DNA from 4 places in the Halomonas sp. 18071143 genome. Region 1 is predicted to be linked to each of the others. Evidence: predicted binding sites of a transcription regulator. Region 1 holds the regulator's gene; each other region holds the start of a gene.
What was found. The regulator sigma-54, encoded in region 1, starts transcription at its own class of promoters, with help from an activator protein. The targets are predictions, from matches to a motif close to TGGCACNNNNNTTGCTNT.
Positions count from the first base shown of each region.

Region 2: the regulator sigma-54 is predicted to act here: its motif matches at 2,206-2,223, upstream of KVY02_RS15945 (CmpA/NrtA family ABC transporter substrate-binding protein).
Region 3: the regulator sigma-54 is predicted to act here: its motif matches at 1,338-1,355, upstream of codB (cytosine permease).
Region 4: the regulator sigma-54 is predicted to act here: its motif matches at 2,604-2,621, upstream of glnL (nitrogen regulation protein NR(II)).

Region 1 is NZ_CP078120.1:1,432,167-1,436,775, reverse strand. It holds gene KVY02_RS06620 (RNA polymerase factor sigma-54) at 90-1,505, shown strand; gene hpf (ribosome hibernation-promoting factor, HPF/YfiA family) at 1,603-1,911, shown strand; gene ptsN (PTS IIA-like nitrogen regulatory protein PtsN) at 1,916-2,383, shown strand; gene rapZ (RNase adapter RapZ) at 2,454-3,386, shown strand; gene KVY02_RS06600 (HPr family phosphocarrier protein) at 3,412-3,681, shown strand; gene pmbA (metalloprotease PmbA) at 3,688-4,609, opposite strand, start outside.
Region 2 is NZ_CP078120.1:3,388,646-3,393,254, reverse strand. It holds gene ntrB (nitrate ABC transporter permease) at 1-738, opposite strand, end outside; gene KVY02_RS15945 (CmpA/NrtA family ABC transporter substrate-binding protein) at 762-2,066, opposite strand; gene KVY02_RS15940 (methyl-accepting chemotaxis protein) at 2,543-4,231, shown strand; gene KVY02_RS15935 (ABC transporter substrate-binding protein) at 4,344-4,609, opposite strand, start outside.
Region 3 is NZ_CP078120.1:3,396,367-3,400,975, forward strand. It holds gene KVY02_RS15970 (GGDEF domain-containing protein) at 1-1,120, opposite strand, end outside; gene codB (cytosine permease) at 1,402-2,667, shown strand; gene codA (cytosine deaminase) at 2,682-3,935, shown strand; gene KVY02_RS15985 (GNAT family N-acetyltransferase) at 3,980-4,429, opposite strand; gene KVY02_RS15990 (MocR-like pyridoxine biosynthesis transcription factor PdxR) at 4,576-4,609, shown strand, end outside.
Region 4 is NZ_CP078120.1:300,031-304,639, reverse strand. It holds gene glnG (nitrogen regulation protein NR(I)) at 72-1,499, opposite strand; gene glnL (nitrogen regulation protein NR(II)) at 1,492-2,553, opposite strand; gene KVY02_RS01525 (DUF4124 domain-containing protein) at 2,740-3,219, opposite strand; gene glnA (glutamate--ammonia ligase) at 3,372-4,609, opposite strand, start outside.

The DNA.
Region 1 (4,609 bases):
ACATTTTATTTAGTGGCATGCTTATTGCACTTGCACCAAACGGAGAGTCGCTCTAGGGTGGAGCTTTCTGATTAACGAGTGGTTCTCAGATGGTCATGAAAGCTTCTCTTCAACTGCGCATCGGCACACAGCTGACCATGACACCTCAGCTGCAGCAGGCCATTGCGCTGCTTCAGCTATCGACGCTGGACCTTCGTCAAGAAATTCAGCAGGCGCTGGATGCCAACCCCATGCTCGAACAGGAGGATGAGTTTGGCGAACAGGCGGTCAGCGAGCCTCAGGAAGCCGAGTGGGCAGACAGCATTCCCAACGAGCTCTCCGTGGACAGCGACTGGTCCGACACCTACCAGGACATGGGCAGCGCGGGCGGCAGTAGCGAAGGCCCGGACTTCGAGCGCCAGGCGGCCGGGCAGAGCCTTCACGGGCACTTGCTCTGGCAACTGGCCATGACCGACTTCTCTGCGCGTGAGCAAGCCATTGCCGAGAGCCTCATCGATGCGCTGGATGCCAACGGCTATCTGACCCAGCCGCTCAACGACATCCGCGAGGGGCTCAAGGCGCAGGGCCACGATGGCCTGAGCCAACGCGAGGTCGAAAACACCTTGCTGCGCCTGCAGCAGTTCGAGCCTACTGGCGTGTTCGCCCGTGACCTGCGCGAGTGCCTGATGCTGCAGCTGGCCGCGCTACCCGAAGACACTCCGCTGTTGATGCCCGCCAAGCGTCTGGTACGCCAGTTTCTCGAAGCGCTGGGCAAGGACGACATGCGCCTGCTGAAACGACGCCTGAGCCTCGATGACGAGCAGCTGGACGATGTCATTCGTTTAATCCGCAGCCTTGACCCTCGCCCCGGAAGCGCCTACGGCGTCACCGACGACAGCTATGTGACGCCGGACCTGGTGGTACGTCACGATCACGAGGGCTGGCATCTGGAACTCAACCCGGAAGCGCTGCCTCGGCTACGTATCCAGCCCGACTACGCCAGCCTGATCAAGCGCGCCGACAAGAGCCAGGACAACCAGTTTTTGAAAGAGCACCTCCAGGAGGCTCGCTGGCTGATCAAGAGCCTGTCGAGCCGCAACGACACGCTGCTGCGCGTGGGGCGCGAGATCATTGCCCGCCAGATAGGCTTCCTCGAGCAGGGTGAAGAGGCCATGAAACCGCTGATTCTGGCCGATATCGCCGAAGCGGTAGAGATGCATGAATCGACCATCTCCCGGGTCACCACCCAGAAATACATTCATACCCCGCGCGGGGTCTTCGAGCTCAAGTACTTCTTCTCCAGCCAGGTCAGCGGCCAGGAGGGCGGCGACAGCCACTCCAGCACGGCCATTCGAGCACGCATCAAGAAACTGATTCAGGACGAGCCGCCAGGCAAGCCACTCTCCGACAGTCGCCTGGTCACCCTGCTGGAAGAGGGTGGCATTACCGTGGCACGCCGCACCGTCGCCAAGTACCGAGAGTCGATGGGTATACCTTCGTCGAGCGAGCGACGCCGTTTGCGCTAGTTAAACGCTCTTGCCCAACAAACTCGCGGCGAGGGCTTTGCAATGGCCCAAAAAGGGTTACAATCGAAGTACAGTCCGATGGATAAGGAGCACGTCAATGCAAGTAAACATCACTGGTCATCACGTTGAACTGACTGACGCCTTGCGTGACTACGTAAACGAAAAGCTGGAACGCGTTGAGCGTCACTACGACAACATCACGACCGTCCAGGTCACCTTATCTGTCGAAAAGGAGCGCCAGCAAGCGGCTTGCACGCTGCATGCCGCAGGAGCAGACCTGCATGCGGAAGCGCAGGATAATGACATGTACGCGGCCATTGACGCCCTGGCGGACAAAATCGACCGTCAGCTGGTAAAACACAAGGAAAAAGCACAAGCCCGCGCCCAAGGCGCTGGCGTGCGTTAAACCGATGACGTTGGAAACCATACTCCCCCCGGAGCGCGTGCTGTACGACGTGCCCGGGGGCAGCAAAAAAAGGGTGCTGGAGTTTTTCAGCACCTTTATCGCTCAGAACACGCCCAGCCTGGACAGTCAGGAAGTCTTCAGTCGCCTGATTGGCCGTGAACGGCTGGGCAGCACTGGTATCGGCAATGGCGTAGCCATCCCCCATGCACGCAGTCCTCACTGCAGCACGCCCATTGCTGGCTTTCTCAAGCTAGCCGAGCCCGTCGACTTCGATGCCATCGATGGTGACCCGGTCGATCTGGTCTTCGTGCTGTTGGTTCCCGAAGAAGCCGATGACACGCACCTGGCCCTGCTGGGGCAGGTGGCCACGATCATGAATGACGCTGCCACACGCCAACAGCTGCGCAATGTCAGTAGCCAGCGCGCATTGCTCGAGCTGCTGACCGACAAGATTCGCGAGCAGGCTGCCTAGCGCAGCCATTGCCAGGCAGCAAGGCACACGGCAAGCCCTCTATCCCTTTGATACCCAAGAGAGATGCGCTATGCAGCTGGTGATCATTAGCGGCCGCTCAGGGTCCGGCAAGTCCATCGCCCTACAGGCGCTGGAGGATCTTGGCTATTACGCCATCGACAACCTGCCCGCCATGCTGCTGGGCTCGCTGGTCGATGAATTGCGCGAGCAAGGGGGGCGAACTCACCTGGCGGTCAGCATCGATGCGCGCAACCTGCCCACGGCGCTGGAGCAGTTGCCTGCGTTACTGGAAGAGCTACGTCAACGCCAGATCCGTTTTCAGGTCATCTACCTGACCACGGACGCACGCATTCTGCTGGAGCGCTACTCGGCCACCCGGCGGCGCCACCCGCTGACCCGGGATAGTGACATGACCCTGGAAGAAGCCATCGACAAGGAAGAGCAGACGCTGCTCGACATTCGCGATCTGGCCGACCTGTTGATCGACACGTCACGCCTCTCGGTGCACGATCTTCGCCGTCGCATCACCGATCAGGTCGCTCACCAACGGCGTGACCAGCTGACCCTGACGTTTGAATCCTTCGGCTATAAGCGGGGCGTACCCATGGATGCCGATATCGTGTTTGACGTGCGCTGCCTGCCTAACCCTTATTGGGACCCCAGCCTGCGGCAGTTCACCGGACGCGATGCCAATATTCAGGCCTTCCTGGGCGGCTACCCCATCGTCGATGACATGCGTGACGATATTCATGCCTGGTTGGACAAGTGGCTGCCCGCCTACCAAAGCAGTCAACGTAGCTATATGACCGTGGCCATTGGCTGCACTGGCGGCCAGCATCGCTCTGTCTACATGGTGGAACAACTGGCGCAGGCGCTGGTCAAGCGCACTGGCGCCATTCAGCTCAGGCATCGGGAATTGGGCTTGCAGTACACGCTAAGCGAATTACCCGCTACCGTCGATGCCGCTTCTTCCATCCCCCCCAGCGACACGACTTCACCCTGATATCACTCGGCAAAAAGGAACCAGAGTGCCTGAAAGAACCTTAACGCTGACCAATCAACGCGGCCTTCACGCCCGCGCTGCCACCAAGCTGGTCACGTGCGGCCAGCAGTTTTCAGCCCGCATTCATGTTTACAAACAGCAGCAGAAAGCCGATGCCGCCAACATCATGTCGCTGCTGATGCTGGCGGCCCCTTGCGGCACTTCGCTGACCATCACCGCAGAGGGCGAAGATGCCGACCAGGCCCTGGATGCCATCCAGGCCCTGTTCGACGCACGTTTCGACGAGGATCAGTAACCCTCGTTAGCTGCCCGCCACCGTCATGGCATCCACCAGCCAGCTGCCGGTATGGATGCTGCCCCGCGTATCGGTATCGTCGCCAATGCCCACCAGGCCAGCGAACATGGTGTTGAGATTGCTGGCAATGGTGAACTCTTCGATGGGGTATTGCACCTCGCCATTCTCTACCCAGAATCCGGCGGCACCGCGAGAGTAGTCCCCCGTTACGCCATTGACCCCCTGCCCCATCAGCTCGGTCACCCAAATGCCCCGCCCCATTTGCTGCAGCAGCTCATCACGCGATGTCAGCGGGGCCAGAAGACGCAGGTTGCGCGCTCCGCCGGCGTTTCCGGTCGACTGCATGCCCAGGCGGCGGGCACTGTAGGCAGACAGCATGTAGCTGGCGACCCTGCCCTGCTCGATGAAACGGTTATCCCGGGTCTGCACGCCCTCGGCATCGAAGGGCGAACTGGCGGTGGCACCAACTTCCATGGGGCGTTCTTCCAGTCCCATCCACTCTGGGAAAAGCGGGCTGCCCAGGCGATCACACAAGAACGATGCTTCACGGTATAGTGCGCCACCCGCCAACGCGCCCATCAAGTGCCCTATCAGGCCCGCGGCCAGGCTGGGGTCGAACAGCACGGGAAAGGTACCGGTAGGCGGTTTGCGCGAACCCAGCCGTCGCAGGGTACGTGCAGCCGCTTCGCGCCCGATCTCCTCCGGGTCACGCAGCTGTAGAGGGTTACGCGCCGACGTGTAGTCATAATCGCGCTGCATACCCTTGTCATCCTGGGCGATCAGCATGCAGGACAACGAATGGCTGCTGCCCTTTTGGGTGCCTAGAAAGCCATGGCTATTGGCGTAGACCCGCACGCCCTCGCCACTGGACAACGAGGCGCCTTCCGACTGGTGAATACCGTCCACGCTGCGCCCCGCCTGCTCACAG
Region 2 (4,609 bases), 1.9 Mb from region 1:
GGAGGCATTCCAGGCGTCCCAGATGAAAAAGCCGATGCCCACGCCGCCAATCAGCATCTCGGCGGCCACGATGGCCAGCCAGGAAAGCCCTACCCCAATGCGCAGGCCCGAAAAGATATAGGGTGCGGCGGCGGGCAGCATGATGCGGGTGAAATACTCCATGCCGTTGAGGCGAATCACTCGGGCCACGTTGCGGTAATCCTCGGGGATATTACGCACCCCCACTGAGGTGTTGATGATGATGGGCCAGATGGCGGTGATGAAGATCACGAAAATGGCCGAAGGGGTGCTGTCCTGAAACCCGGCCAGTGAAATCGGCAGCCAGGCCAGCGGAGGCACGGTGCGCAGCACCTGAAACACGGGGTCGAGGCCACGCAGGGCCCAGGTCGATTGGCCCACCAGCACGCCCAGGCTGATGCCTACCACCACTGCCAGCAGGTAGCCATAGGCCACGCGTTCCAGGCTGGCCAGAATCTGCCAGCCCATGCCCTTGTCGTTGCCGCCGTAGTCGTAGAAGGGATGAATGATCAGCTCCCAGGTATCGTTGAGCACCTGCGAGGGCGGCGGCAGCGCCGCGCCAGGATGGGAGCACAGCGCTTCCCACAGGCCGATCAGAATGGCCATCACGACCATCGGCGGCAGCACGTTCTTGACCAGGGTGTCGCGCAGGCGTAGCAGCACAGGGTGCACGCCTGGCATGGAGGTAGACAGCGTATTGGCTCTTGATGAAGTCGTCATGAGGTTCTCCCAGGCTGCCTGGCTCAGGCCAGCGCCTTGATCTCCAGGCTATCGAGGTAGGCTTGCGGGTTTTCCGGGTCGAAGACCTTGCCGTCGAACAGCGTTTCGACGCCGCGAGAGGTGGAGTCCGGAATGTCTGCCGAGGCCACGCCAAGGGCGTGAGCGGCTTCCCGCCACAGGTCTTCGCGGTTGACCTGCTCGATCAAGGCCGCGCTGTCGAAGTCCTGCGGCAAGTAGCCCCAGCGCTTGTTCTCGGTCAGGAACCACAGGTCGTGGCTCTTGAAGGGGTAGGAGGCGTGCTTGTCCCAGTAGCGCATCATGTGTGGATGGTTTTCCACGACGCGCCCGGTGCCGTAATCGAAGTTGCCCTGAATACGGTCGATGAGGTCGGCATAAGGCGCATGGATCCAGCGGCGGCGTGAGCAGATCTGGGCCATCTCCTCGTGGTTGGCCGGGTCTTCGCACCACATTTGCGCTTCCATGATGGCCATCAGCAGAGCTTTGGTGGCGTTGGGGTGGGCTTCGACGTAGTCGCTGCGCATGGCGAAGGCTTTTTCCGGGTGATCGTTCCACAGCTCGCCAGTGGTATTGGCGGTGTAGCCGATGCCCTGGTTGATCAACTGCTGGTTCCAGGGCTCGCACACGCAGAAGGTGTCCATACTGCCCACCCGCATATTGGCCACCATCTGGGCGGGGGGAATGGTTATGGTGGAAATATCGCGGTTGGGGTCGATGCCCCCGGCGGCCATCCAGTAGCGAATCCACATGTCGTGGGTGCCGCCGGGGAAGGTCATGGCGGCGCTGACTTCATTGCCTCCACTGCGCTTTTCCGCCAGGGCCTGGGCAAACTCACGGGTATCCAGCGCGACCTTGAGGTCGGCGTACTCATCGCCCACCGAGATGCACTGCCCGTTGAGATTGAGGCGCGCCAGAATGCTCATCGGCACGGGAATATTGTTGGGGGTCATGGCACCGCTGGCGATCAGGTAAGGCATGGGCGTCAGGATGTGCGCGCCATCGATCCCGTTACGCTGGGAACCCAGCACCAGATTGTCTCGGGTGGTACCCCAGGAAGACTGCTTGAGGACCTCCACATCGGTCATGCCGTGCTTGGCAAAAAATCCTTTTTCATCGGCCACGAACAGCGGCGCTGCATCCGTCAGCGCAATGAAGCCGAGTTTGGCCGACGTGGTTTCCAAAGCGCCGTTGGCAAAAGCCCAGCTCATGGGCAGGCTGCTGAGCACGGCAGAGCCTCCCACCACGGCGGCGGAGCTTTTGAGAAAGTGGCGACGTTCCGGTGAGTGGGACGAAGAGATTTTTTTGCGCATGACACGGTTCCTGCCCTTTGGAGACAAAAACGGCGCCTGCAATCAGCCCCCGTTGAGGAGCTGTTGCAGACGCCGTTGTCTGTTGATCGTCTTTTTTATCGCCGGGTCCACGTTGACCCAGTTCGCTATCCTCTTGCCTTGTGCAGCTAACATGCCAAATGGCTGAGCCGTTTTGGCGAAACATCAGCTTTTCAAAAGGTTAGTCAGAAGTAGGGTAAGGCCAGCTTGTGGTTAAAGGGAGTGGGCATGGTGCGCTGCAGCGTGGGAATGGTGCAGTTTTGGCGAAGCTGCACGAAAAAGAAGCATGGTTGTTAGCAAGTTATCTATAACGTCAAACAATGTAAACCCTATTGTCGGAATAGTGACCGCCCAACAGAATGTGGTTAACACATTAAGGCTCGGTAACGGGCATCACATTCAAGGAAAGGGATTTCTCGACTGGGCTGACTAATTTTGGTTGGCCAGCGAGGGGGAGCATGAACAAGCTACTGGCAAATATCTCGGTAAAAACAGGCCTGACCGTTGTACTGGCCATCTTCGGTTTATTGATCATGGTGGTCGCTTTTATTGGCCACCAATCGGGAAAAAGAGGAGGTGAGTCTCTTGAGGCGTTGGATGATATCGCGATGCATCAGATGTTACCGCTTGTGCGTGCTCAGCGCTCGGTGGGGTTTGCTCAACTGGCTTACATGAACGCTGTTGTATCTGCTGAGAATGGACAGCAACAGCGAACCCAGGCTTATCTGGCAGAAGCTGACGGCTTCTTGCAATCAGCCCAGCGCTACTTTGCCGAGTTCGAGGCTTCGTCCCCCCGTGACATCAATGGCGAATTGGCCGATGCCGTCATTACCGACTTTCATGCGGTCATGCAGCAAGGGCTTGTGCCGCTCGCTGCGGCGGTCACCTCTGGTAATGATGTTCAACTGGCGGGGGCACGGCAAGCTATCAGCCCTCTTAACCAGGAATTTATCTCATCGAGCATGGCGTTCAATGACTTCCTCGAGGATTACGGTGATCAATTGGTGGCCAACTATGAACGCGACATGCAAATGTTCGGTTACATCGATATCGCCGTGATCATCGTTGCGCTTTTGACCATCGTGCTGGTGCGTATGGCCATGGTGAGGTCCATCGTCAAGCCGCTGGATGAAGCCGTGGTGCACTTCGAGCGCATTGCCGAAAACGACCTGTCATCCCGCGTGGACCTGCGCGGAAGCAATGAAATCGGCAAGCTGTTCAGTGCCATGCAGCGCATGCAGAATGGCCTGTTGGCCACGATATCGACCGTGCGTGACAGCAGCGGCTCGATCTACATCGGCGCACGAGAAATTGCCGGGGGCAACGCCGATTTGTCGTCGCGCACCGAGCAGCAGGCGGCCTCCCTGCAGGAAACTGCCGCCAGCATGGAGCAGTTGACCCAAACCGTGCGGCAGAACGCTGATAACGCACGCCAGGCCAGCACGTTGGCCAACGATGCTTCGGGTAAAGCGGTAGAAGGCGGTGATGTGGTCGAGCAGGTCATCTCGACCATGCACGGGATTTCCTCGAGCTCCCAGCAGGTGGCCGATATCATCAACGTGATCGACTCGATTGCGTTCCAGACCAATATCCTGGCACTCAATGCCTCGGTCGAGGCTGCCCGGGCAGGCGAGCAGGGGCGCGGTTTCGCAGTTGTCGCCAGCGAAGTACGCAACCTGGCTAGCCGCAGCGCCGAGGCGGCCAAGGAGATCAAGCGATTGATCGATGCTTCCACGGCGCAGGTCAATGAAGGCTCTCAACTGGTAGAAAAAGCCGGTGCCACCATGCGGGAAGTCGTCGGATCGGTACGCCGAGTCACCGACATCATGGACGAAATATCGGCAGCCTCCCAAGAGCAGAGCGCGGGCATCGAGCAGGTCAATCAGGCCGTCGCTCAGATGGATGAGGTCACCCAACAGAACGCGGCGCTGGTGCAAGAGGCGTCTGCGGCGGCCAGCTCTCTGGAGGAGCAGGCCGAGCGGTTGGAGGGCGTGGTGGCGGCATTCCGCCTGGAACAGGGGGCTGAAAGTCGTCAGCCCGCGCTGGCTACCCCGCCGCCCCGCGGCGAGCTGCTGCGCCCCCAGCTTACGAGTAAGCCAAAGTCCAAAGCGACCGCCAGTGCCGAGCAGGAGTGGGAAGCGTTTTGATAGGCTGAGGTTATCTCTATGAGCCACAGAGCCCCGCCACCGTAAACCGGTGGCGGGGCTCTGTGTTTTGCATCTGTATGATTAAGCAGCAAGCCGACTTTTCAGGCAGCGCCTAGTTGAGCGCGCTGGCCACTTCCTCGATTTGCAGGGCCAGGCTCTGCAGGCCGCCGCCAGAGAGGTACCAAAGCGCAGGGGTGAGCATCACCAGTTGGGCGTCTGTGCCCGCTTCCGCCCACTGCTGGCGAAGCTGCTCGGCGTCTGCGGGCTCGTTGCCAATGGCCGCGCTGCGGTCGATCACCAGCACGATATCAGGGTCGATCTCGGCAATGGCGTCAGCGGAAAGCGGTGTAAAGGTGCGTTCGCCGCGTACTTCGGGGG
Region 3 (4,609 bases), 1.9 Mb from region 1:
GCCGCTGTACCCGTCGGCTGGCCTGGACCAGCAGTTCATCCCCGGCGGCATGCCCTAACGTATCGTTGACGGCCTTGAAGCGATCCAGGTCAAAAATCATCACATTGAAGCGCTCGCCTCCCGACAGCTGCGCGACGGCGACCTGCAAGGCCTCGTTGAACTGAACACGGTTAGGCAGCTTGGTCAGCGCATCGTGGTGCGCCAGGTGCTGGAACTTGAGCGCCTCCTCCTTGACCTCCAGCAGCAGCTCGCGCTCGACGACTTTTTTGCGTAACGCTTCAATGGCCTGGGCCATACAGCCAATCTCATCCTGGCGCTGTGTGTAGGGCGTTGTCTGCTCGGTTCGATTATGAGAAATATGCGTCAACGCCTTGATCAGACGCGGCACGGGCTTGAACAGCTGATGCATCAGCAGGCTCAACAGCAAGGCCGTGGCCAACAGCACGACGCCCAGTGAGGCGACGACTTTCAGCAGTAGCTCGCGGTGCATCTGGTACAGCGTCGCCTTGGTGCCAATGGTGGCAACCGACACCCCCCATAACTCCCCCTGAGGAGACACAATGGGCAATGCGCTGATGAAGTGCTCCTGCTTGCCAAGCCGGGCAAAGCCCACGTACAGCTCACTGCCAGAAGCAGCCAGCGGCAGCTCTGGGACGTGGGGGAGTTCGAGCGTGGTCTCTTCACCGTGGTGGGCATCGGCGACCATGGCGAAGCCGCCATCTGGCAAACGTGAAAACAGCCAGACGTTGTGGCGCGTTTGCGCACTCGCCAGCGCCAACACATCCACGGGGCTGAACCCCGTGCTGAGCACCGAGTCTTCATCCCCAATGGGCTGTTCGGACACCAGGTGCGTCACTTGGCCTGAGAGGTCCGTGCGTACCGCGACATTCGTGTAGATCCGCCGAATCGTGGCGCTCACGATCTGGGCATTGACCAGCGCTTCCCGGGCCCACTGTTCGCGTGCACTGCGCTCCACGATGGCAAAGCCCAGCAAGGCCCCCATAGAGTAGGCAAAGACTACCCCCAGCACCATGAATACCGCCACTTTACCGACCAGCGTCCGGTACCAGGGCAACCGGACGGCTGGCGACGGTGGCTCTTCCGAGCTTGATGGTTTCATATTGGCCGACTCCCCCTCAGCCACGTCTTGCCACATCGCCCATTGCTGATCATCGATCCTGTCAATGGCACGTTAGCGCCACGCCATGCAGAGCGCTCGTTACCTTGTGGTGCGCGTGCGCGCTCGTTATTCCTGTCTTCTTTTCGCAAACTACCATTAAAGACGCGCACGAGTAGCTAAAAATTTAAACGTTTCTTGTTACCTGACCACGCCTGATTGGCATGCGGCTTGCTGCATCTTTCTTGACCATGACACGCGACAACGTATCGAAGGGGAAAAAGATGCACCATTCAGACTACCCACTTAGCGAAGTACCCCTCCAGGCTCGGAAAGGGCTACTCTCTACCTCAGCGGTACTGCTTGGCTTTACCTTTTTCACCGCCACCATGTGGGCGGGTGGCTCCCTGGGCCAAGCCTTCCCGATTGGCCAGTTACTGTGGATTATCGTGGCAGGCAACCTGCTACTGGGTATCTACGCAGCAACGCTGGCTTATATCGCCTGCCAGAGCGGCCTGAATGCCGTCCTGATGGGACGGTTCTGCTTCGGCGAAAAAGGCAGCAAACTCTCTGACATCTTCCTCGGCTTCACGCAGATTGGCTGGTACGCCTGGGGAACCGCCACGATAGCTCTGGTACTGGTACGCACCACGGGGATGCCTGAATGGCTGGAAATCCCCTTGATGGTGCTGTTTGGCTTTGGATTCTGCGTGACCGCCATGATCGGCTATCGAGGCATGGACTGGCTATCGCGCTTCGCCGTACCCGCCATGATGCTCTTCATCCTGGTCAGCCTGTTCACCGGGCTGGTCGATGTGCGCGGCTTTGCAGGATTAAGCCAGCAAACGCCAACGGAAAGTATGAGTGTCGCAGCGGCGATCACCGTGATTATCGGTACCTTCATCAGCGGTGGCACCCAGGCGACCAACTGGAGTCGCTTTGCCAGGACGCCGAAAGTTGCGGTGATCGCAACGCTGGCCGCTTTTTTCATTGGCAATGGATTGATGGTGCTGACCGGTGCCTTGGGCACGATGATTTACCAGCAGGCAGATATCGTCGATGTTCTCATTGCCCAAGGCTTTCTCTCCCTCGCGGTATTGATGCTGTTCCTGAACATATGGACGACCCAGGACAACACGATTTACAACTTCGCCGTGGCGGGATGCAACTTGCTGCGCACCGAAAAGCGCCGCATGGTCACCGTCAGCGGCGCCGCCATTGGTACCATGCTGGCGGTAGGTGGCATGTACAACCTGCTCATTCCATTTCTGGTGCTGCTCGGCACGTTTATCCCTCCCATGGGCGGGGTGATCATGGCTGATTTTTGGCTCAGGCACCGAGGCCGCTACCCTGCTTTGGCCTCTGCGCAGCTACCCGATTTCAATCGGCGCGGCCTCGCCGCCTATGCCATTGGTGCCGGGGCTGCCTATTTTTCTCCGTTACTACCGCCGCTGGTGGGTGTCGCAGTCGCGGCAGGCAGCTACGCCGTACTGCTACGTCTGAAGCACGCTACGCTGGGTGATAGCTTCCCATCGACGGCCAAACAATAAGTGAGCACCTGTTTATGAACATGCAGATCATCAATGCCCGCCTTCGCCAGCACCCTGGGCTTTATCGGCTGGATATCGAGAACGGCGTCTTCACCGCAATCACCGCTCAGGATGCGCCGCAAACGGCAGGCGAAGGCCAGAGGGATGCCGGCGGCAAACTGCTGTGTGCGCCGTTTATCGAGCCGCATATCCACCTGGATGCGGCCCTGACCGCTGGCGAGCCTCACTGGAACCAGAGCGGCACGCTGTTCGAGGGCATCGAACGCTGGGGAGAGCGTAAGCCGTTGCTCGACGAGGCGGACATTCGGGAGCGCGTACTGAAGACCCTCAACCTGTTGATCGGCAACGGCGTGCAGTTCGTGCGCACCCATGCCGACACCAGCGACCCCAGCCTGGTAGGCCTGAAAACCCTTTGCACACTGCGAGACGAGCTGAAGGACAAAATCGACATTCAGGTGGTGGCCTTTCCACAGGATGGCCTGCTTTCATTCCCCGGCGGCGACAAGCTCATGGAAGAGGCGCTGGAGTTTGGCGCCGATGTGGTAGGCGGCATTCCTCACTTCGAGTACACGCGAGAGTTGGGCGTGGCGTCCATGAAGCGCGTCATCGAGCTGGCCATCAAGTACGACCGCCTGGTGGACGTGCACTGCGACGAAATCGATGATCCCAACTCGCGGTTTCTCGAAGTGCTCGCCTGTGAGGCACTGTTTCATGAGCTGGGCAGCCGCGTGACCGCCAGCCACACCACCGCCATGCACTCCTACGACAACGCCTACTGTTCGAAACTGTTTCTGCTGCTCAAGCGTTCGGGCATCAACTTCATTTCCTGCCCCACCGAAAGCATCCACCTGCAAGGGCGCTTCGACACCTATCCCAAACGGCGCGGCGTGACACGCGTCAAGGAACTCAACGAAGCCGGTATCAACGTCTGTTTTGCCGAAGACTCCATCTTCGACCCCTGGTACTCGCTGGGCAACGGCAAGCTGCTGCGAACGCTGGATTTTGGCCTGCATATCTGCCAGATGATGGGCTATCAGGACTTCAGCCAGGCGCTGTCGCTGATCACCGACAACAGCGCCCGCACGCTCAACATCGAGGCGCGTTACGGTATCGAGGTGGGCAAACCCGCCAGCTTCAACCTGCTGGATGGAGAAGACGACTACAGCGTGCTACGCAACCAGGGTGACGTACTGCTCTCCGTCCGCCACGGTGACATCATCATGCAGCGGGAGCCCGCACGCATCGTGACGCCACCGTGGCTTGGTTAGGGCTTGCGGCAAAAACCATCCACTAAATGGCCGTGTAAAAACGTTTATTTTATGTCGAGCAAATAGCCATAAAACGCCGTATTGCGCTGCCAGCCCAGTGACTCGTAAAGCGCCTGGGCGCGCTGATTCTCTACCTGAGTCATGAGGATCAAACGTGCGACTCCATGCTCCTGGGCCAGCCTGGCGGCGGCTTCCATCAACGCTCTGCCGGTGCCTTGCGTGCGCGACGCTGGCTGCACGAAGAGGTCATTGAGCGTCCACCGAGCATTCAGCCCCACGGTGGAAACACCCGGATAGAGCTGCACGAACCCCGTCAGTGAGCCATCGCTCGCCTCACTGACGAGAATGTAGGAGTCGCCCAACCCCATCCGCAATTCGAGAAACCTCCGTGCAGCCGGCAAGTCGCTGGGCTGTTGGTAAAATTGGCGATAGCCATCGAGCAGCTCACTCAAGGGAGCCAGGTCATCAAACACCGCTGGACGAATCTGGGTCATGTCATTGCCTCGATAGTCATGGAGTAATGCCCCAGTCTGCCGCTATAGTGGTTCCTTAAAAAGAGCCACTTTGCACCCTTTCAGGAGAACCAGTGAAACAGAGCGCCAGCGACAGTGACTGGATCATCGACGCATTGGCCTTGCGCATGCATCAACACGCAACGCGATCGCTCAGTCAGC
Region 4 (4,609 bases), 1.1 Mb from region 1:
CTGACCGTGTCAGCGGGCTTTTTAGTGGTTCCGGGCCAGCATCGCCGAGCCGACGGCGATTGCCAACAGGGCTACTCGTCGGCTAGCGCGGGCAGCAGCGTCTTGAGCTTGCGTGTCAGGGTATTGCGCCCCCAGCCCAGCAGCTCGGCCGCTTCCCCCTTGCGCCCCCCTGTGTGCTTCAGGGCGGTTTCGATCAGGATGCGCTCGAAATCCGGCACCGCCTCTTCCAACAGGTGCGTATGCCCTTCGGCCAGGGCGTGGTCGGCCCAATCCCGGAAGGCCGAGCGCCAATCACCGTAAGCACCTCCTTCCGGCGCGCTGACCGAGCGCAGCTCGGGAGGCAGGTCTTCGATCAGGATCTCCCTGCCCGATGCCATCACGGTGAGCCAACGGCAGATATTTTCCAGCTGACGAACGTTACCCGGCCACGGCAGCCGCGTCAGGTGAGCTTCTGCCTCGGGCGTCAGCACCTTGATATCGGTGGATAGCTCCTTGGCCGCCTCCGCCAGGAAGTGACGCGTCAAGCGGGGGATGTCTTCACGGCGCTCGGCCAGGCGCGGCAGGTGCACCCGAATCACGTTCAGGCGGTGGAACAGATCCTCACGAAAACGCCCTTCATCCACCAGAGATTCCAGGTTCTGGTGGGTAGCGGCAATGATGCGCACATCCACCTTGACCGGCGTATGGCCGCCGACCCGGTAAAACTCGCCATCGGCCAGCACCCGCAGCAGGCGCGTTTGCGTCTCGGCGGGCATATCGCCAATTTCATCCAGAAACAGCGTACCGCCGTTGGCCTGCTCGAAACGCCCTTGGCGCTGCTGGGCGGCACCGGTAAAGGCGCCTTTCTCATGGCCAAACAGTTCCGACTCGATCAGGTCACGAGGAATTGCCGCCATATTGAGGGCAATGAACGGCTTGCCGGAGCGCGGGCTGTGCTGATGCAGCGCCTGGGCCACCCGCTCTTTACCGGTGCCCGACTCCCCGTTGATCAATACCGTAATATGGGAGTGCGACAAGCGGCCAATGGCGCGAAACACCTCCTGCATGGCAGGCGCTTCGCCGATGATCTCGGCGCTCAGCCCTTCCGGTACGCTGACCGGCCGCTGCCGCTCGCGGGCATGGGCCACCGCCCGCCGCACCAGCGCCAGCGCTTCGTCGACATCAAAGGGCTTGGGCAGGTACTCGAAAGCGCCCCCCTGATAAGAGGCCACCGCGCTATCCAGGTCCGAGTGGGCGGTCATGACAATGACCGGCAGATCGGGGTGAGCCGCACGCACGCGAGACATCAGGTCGAGGCCGTCGATTCCCGGCATGCGAATATCGGTGACCAGCACATCTGGTGGATTTTCCAGCAGCCGAGCCAGCGCCGTATCCGCCCGCTCGATACATTCGACATCCAGGTCGGGTTGCGCTAGCGCGCGCTCCAGCACCCAGCGGATAGCGCGGTCATCATCGACGATAACCACCCGTGCAACATCGGTACGTGTCGCCTCAGTCATGACGCATCTCCGGTAAATTAATAACCAATGGAATCAGTAAACGAAATTCGGTGTGTCCGGGTCGGGAATCGCATTCGATCAATCCTTGATGTTGATGCAAAATTGACTGAGCAATCGATAGCCCCAGGCCGCTGCCTTCCGCGCGGCCTGACACCATGGGGTAAAAAAGCGTTTCACGTAACGCATCGGGAATGCCGGGGCCGTTATCGATCACGCCCACCTCACTGACCAGCCGATGGCGCTCGGCCCCCAGCGTGAACTGGCGGCGGGCACGGGTGCGCAGGGTCAGCGTGGGGGACGGCGTGTCGGCTTCGCTCATGGCCTGTACCGCGTTGCGGGCCACGTTCAACACGGCCTGGATCATCTGCGACTCGTCGCCAGAAAGGTCCGGCAGACTGGGGTCATAATCGCGGTTAACGGTGACCTGCGGATGCTCGGCCAACAGCAGCGCACGCACGCGCTCCAGCACCTTGTGAATGTTCACCGGCTCATGCTTGATGATGCGGTTGGGGCCCAGCATGGAGTCCACCAGATCGCGCAGACGGTCCACTTCCTCGACGATGATGTGGGTAAACTCCCGCAAGGCCGGGTCGTCCAGATCGCGCTCCAGCAGCTGCGCCGCGCCGCGGATACCGCCCAAGGGGTTTTTCACCTCATGGGCCAGCCCACGCGCCAGCACCTTGATGGTCTCCTGGCGAGTGGTCAGCGCTTCTTCCCGGGAAATCTGCATCAGCCGATCACGGGGCTCCACCTCCAGCAGCAGCTCGTCGGCGGACAGCGGCGTCACGGTGTAATCCACCGTCAGGGGGTCACTATTGAGCGGCGTAATACGCGCTTCGCGTTGGGTGTAAGGGTGAAACGCATCGCGCGCCTTGGCCAGCACGTCATCGATACTCTCGTCACCGCCCAGCAGGGTGTCCAGACTGATGCCTTGTACCCGACTGAAGCTCACCGCCAGCAGCGCCTCGGCGGCCGGATTCATCCAGCGAACCCGAAGTTCGCCGTCCAGCAGCAATACCGCCGTCGTGAGGTGTTCTAGTAAGCGCTGATACATGGCGTGTCCTGAAGCGTCGCTAACCGTAGCGTTAGTGATTTAGCTGAGGAAGTGCAAAAAGCGCGCCAGGTTACCCAAAACGGCGCCATGCACGGCTTAGGGGCAGCCTACCGATACCGCTCGGGCGTTTATAGCGCAAGGGACGGAAGATTTAGCTAATTCAACGCACCATTATAGTGCATACACTTAATCAGCGATAAAAATCGTCACCTGATCGGTGCGATGCTGAATGCGCCCCTGGCTGTCCAGCAGCTCTGCCTGCAAACGATGCTGCCCCGGGGGCAAGCCTGCCAGCCAAAAGGCATCGCTATGCAGAGGGGATTGGCTAAGCTCGCCGTTGACGAGCAGCTGGATCTGGTGGTCCTCACGCAGCGCAGGGGAAACGCTGACCTCCACTGGCGTCATGCCACCGCGCAGAGAAGCCCCAGGCGCGGGGGCAACGATGATGAACCGGTCATAGGGCATGAACGGCTGGCCCGGGCGCCCTGCAGGGCGTGCCGCCGAGAGCGCGGCTGGGCGTGCAGCGGGCAAGCTGGGCAGAGGCGCCAGCCGCAACACTTCGCCGCCGCGCTCGGGGTTATCGGTAAAGGTCACGTTGCCCTGGGCATCAACGATGCGGTACACCGTTTGTGCCTTGGCAGCGCTTACCCACAGGCAGGCGGCCACGAAAACCCCTGTGGATAATATGGCTGACCATGCAACACGCCGCTTACTCACCATGCTGCCTCCTCAACTATTCTGCCCATAAAAAAACCCCGCCGAGGCGGGGTTTTGGCTCGTCACACCGCAAGGGTGATCTTAGCAGTCATGCCATCAGCTTAGCAGCTGTAGTACATGTCGAACTCGATCGGGTGAGTCGTCATGCGGATACGCTCGACGTCTTCCATTTTCAGTTCGATGTAAGCGTCGATCATCTCGTCGGTGAATACACCGCCTTCGGTCAGGAACGCACGGTCAGCATCGAGTGCTTCCAGGGCCTGGTCGAGGCTGTGAGCCACGGTGGGAACCGACTTGCCCTCTTCCGGCGGCAGGTCATACAGGTTCTTGTCCATGGCATCGCCAGGATGGATCTTGTTCTTGATACCGTCGATACCCGCCATCAGCATGGCAGAGAACGCCAGGTAGGGGTTCGCCGTCGGATCAGGGAAACGCGCTTCGACACGCTTGCCTTTCGGGCTGGCAGTGTACGGAATACGGATGGAAGCAGAACGGTTACGGGCGCTGTAGGCCAGCATGACCGGCGCTTCGAAGCCCGGCACCAGACGCTTGTACGAGTTGGTAGAAGCGTTGGTGAAGGCGTTCAGAGCACGGGCGTGCTTGATGATACCGCCAATGTAGTACAGCGCCATTTCAGACAGGCCAGCGTACTCATCGCCCGCGAACTGGTTCTGACCATCTTTCCAGAACGACTGGTGTACGTGCATACCAGAACCGTTGTCGCCTACCAGCGGCTTCGGCATGAAGGTAGCGGTCTTGCCGTAAGCGTGCGCCACGTTGTGGATCACGTACTTCATTTCCTGAACTTCGTCGGCTTTCTTCACCAGCGTGTTGAACTTCACGCCGATTTCGTTCTGACCAGCGTTGGCCACTTCGTGGTGGTGTACTTCGACGGTCTGGCCAATCGCTTCCAGGGTGTTACACATGGCACCACGGATATCGTGAAAGCTGTCGACCGGCGGAACCGGGAAGTAGCCACCCTTGAGGCGCGGACGGTGACCCAGGTTGCCAGTCTCGACCTTGCTATCAGTGGCCCAGGCGCCTTCGTCGGAAGTGATCTTGTACATGGAGCCCTGAATGTCAGACTTCCAGTGCACTTCGTCGAAGATGAAGAATTCAGGCTCCGGGCCAAAGAACGCAGTATCACCCAGGCCAGTAGACTGCAGGTAGGCTTCAGCGCGCTTGGCGATGGAGCGCGGGTCGCGGTCGTAGCCCTGCATGGTGGCAGGCTCGATAATGTCGCAACGCAGAATCAGGGTGGCGTCTTCGGTGAAGGGGTCCAGGAAGCCGGTGCCGTCTTCCGGGCGCAGGATCATGTCAGACTCGTTGATGCCCTTCC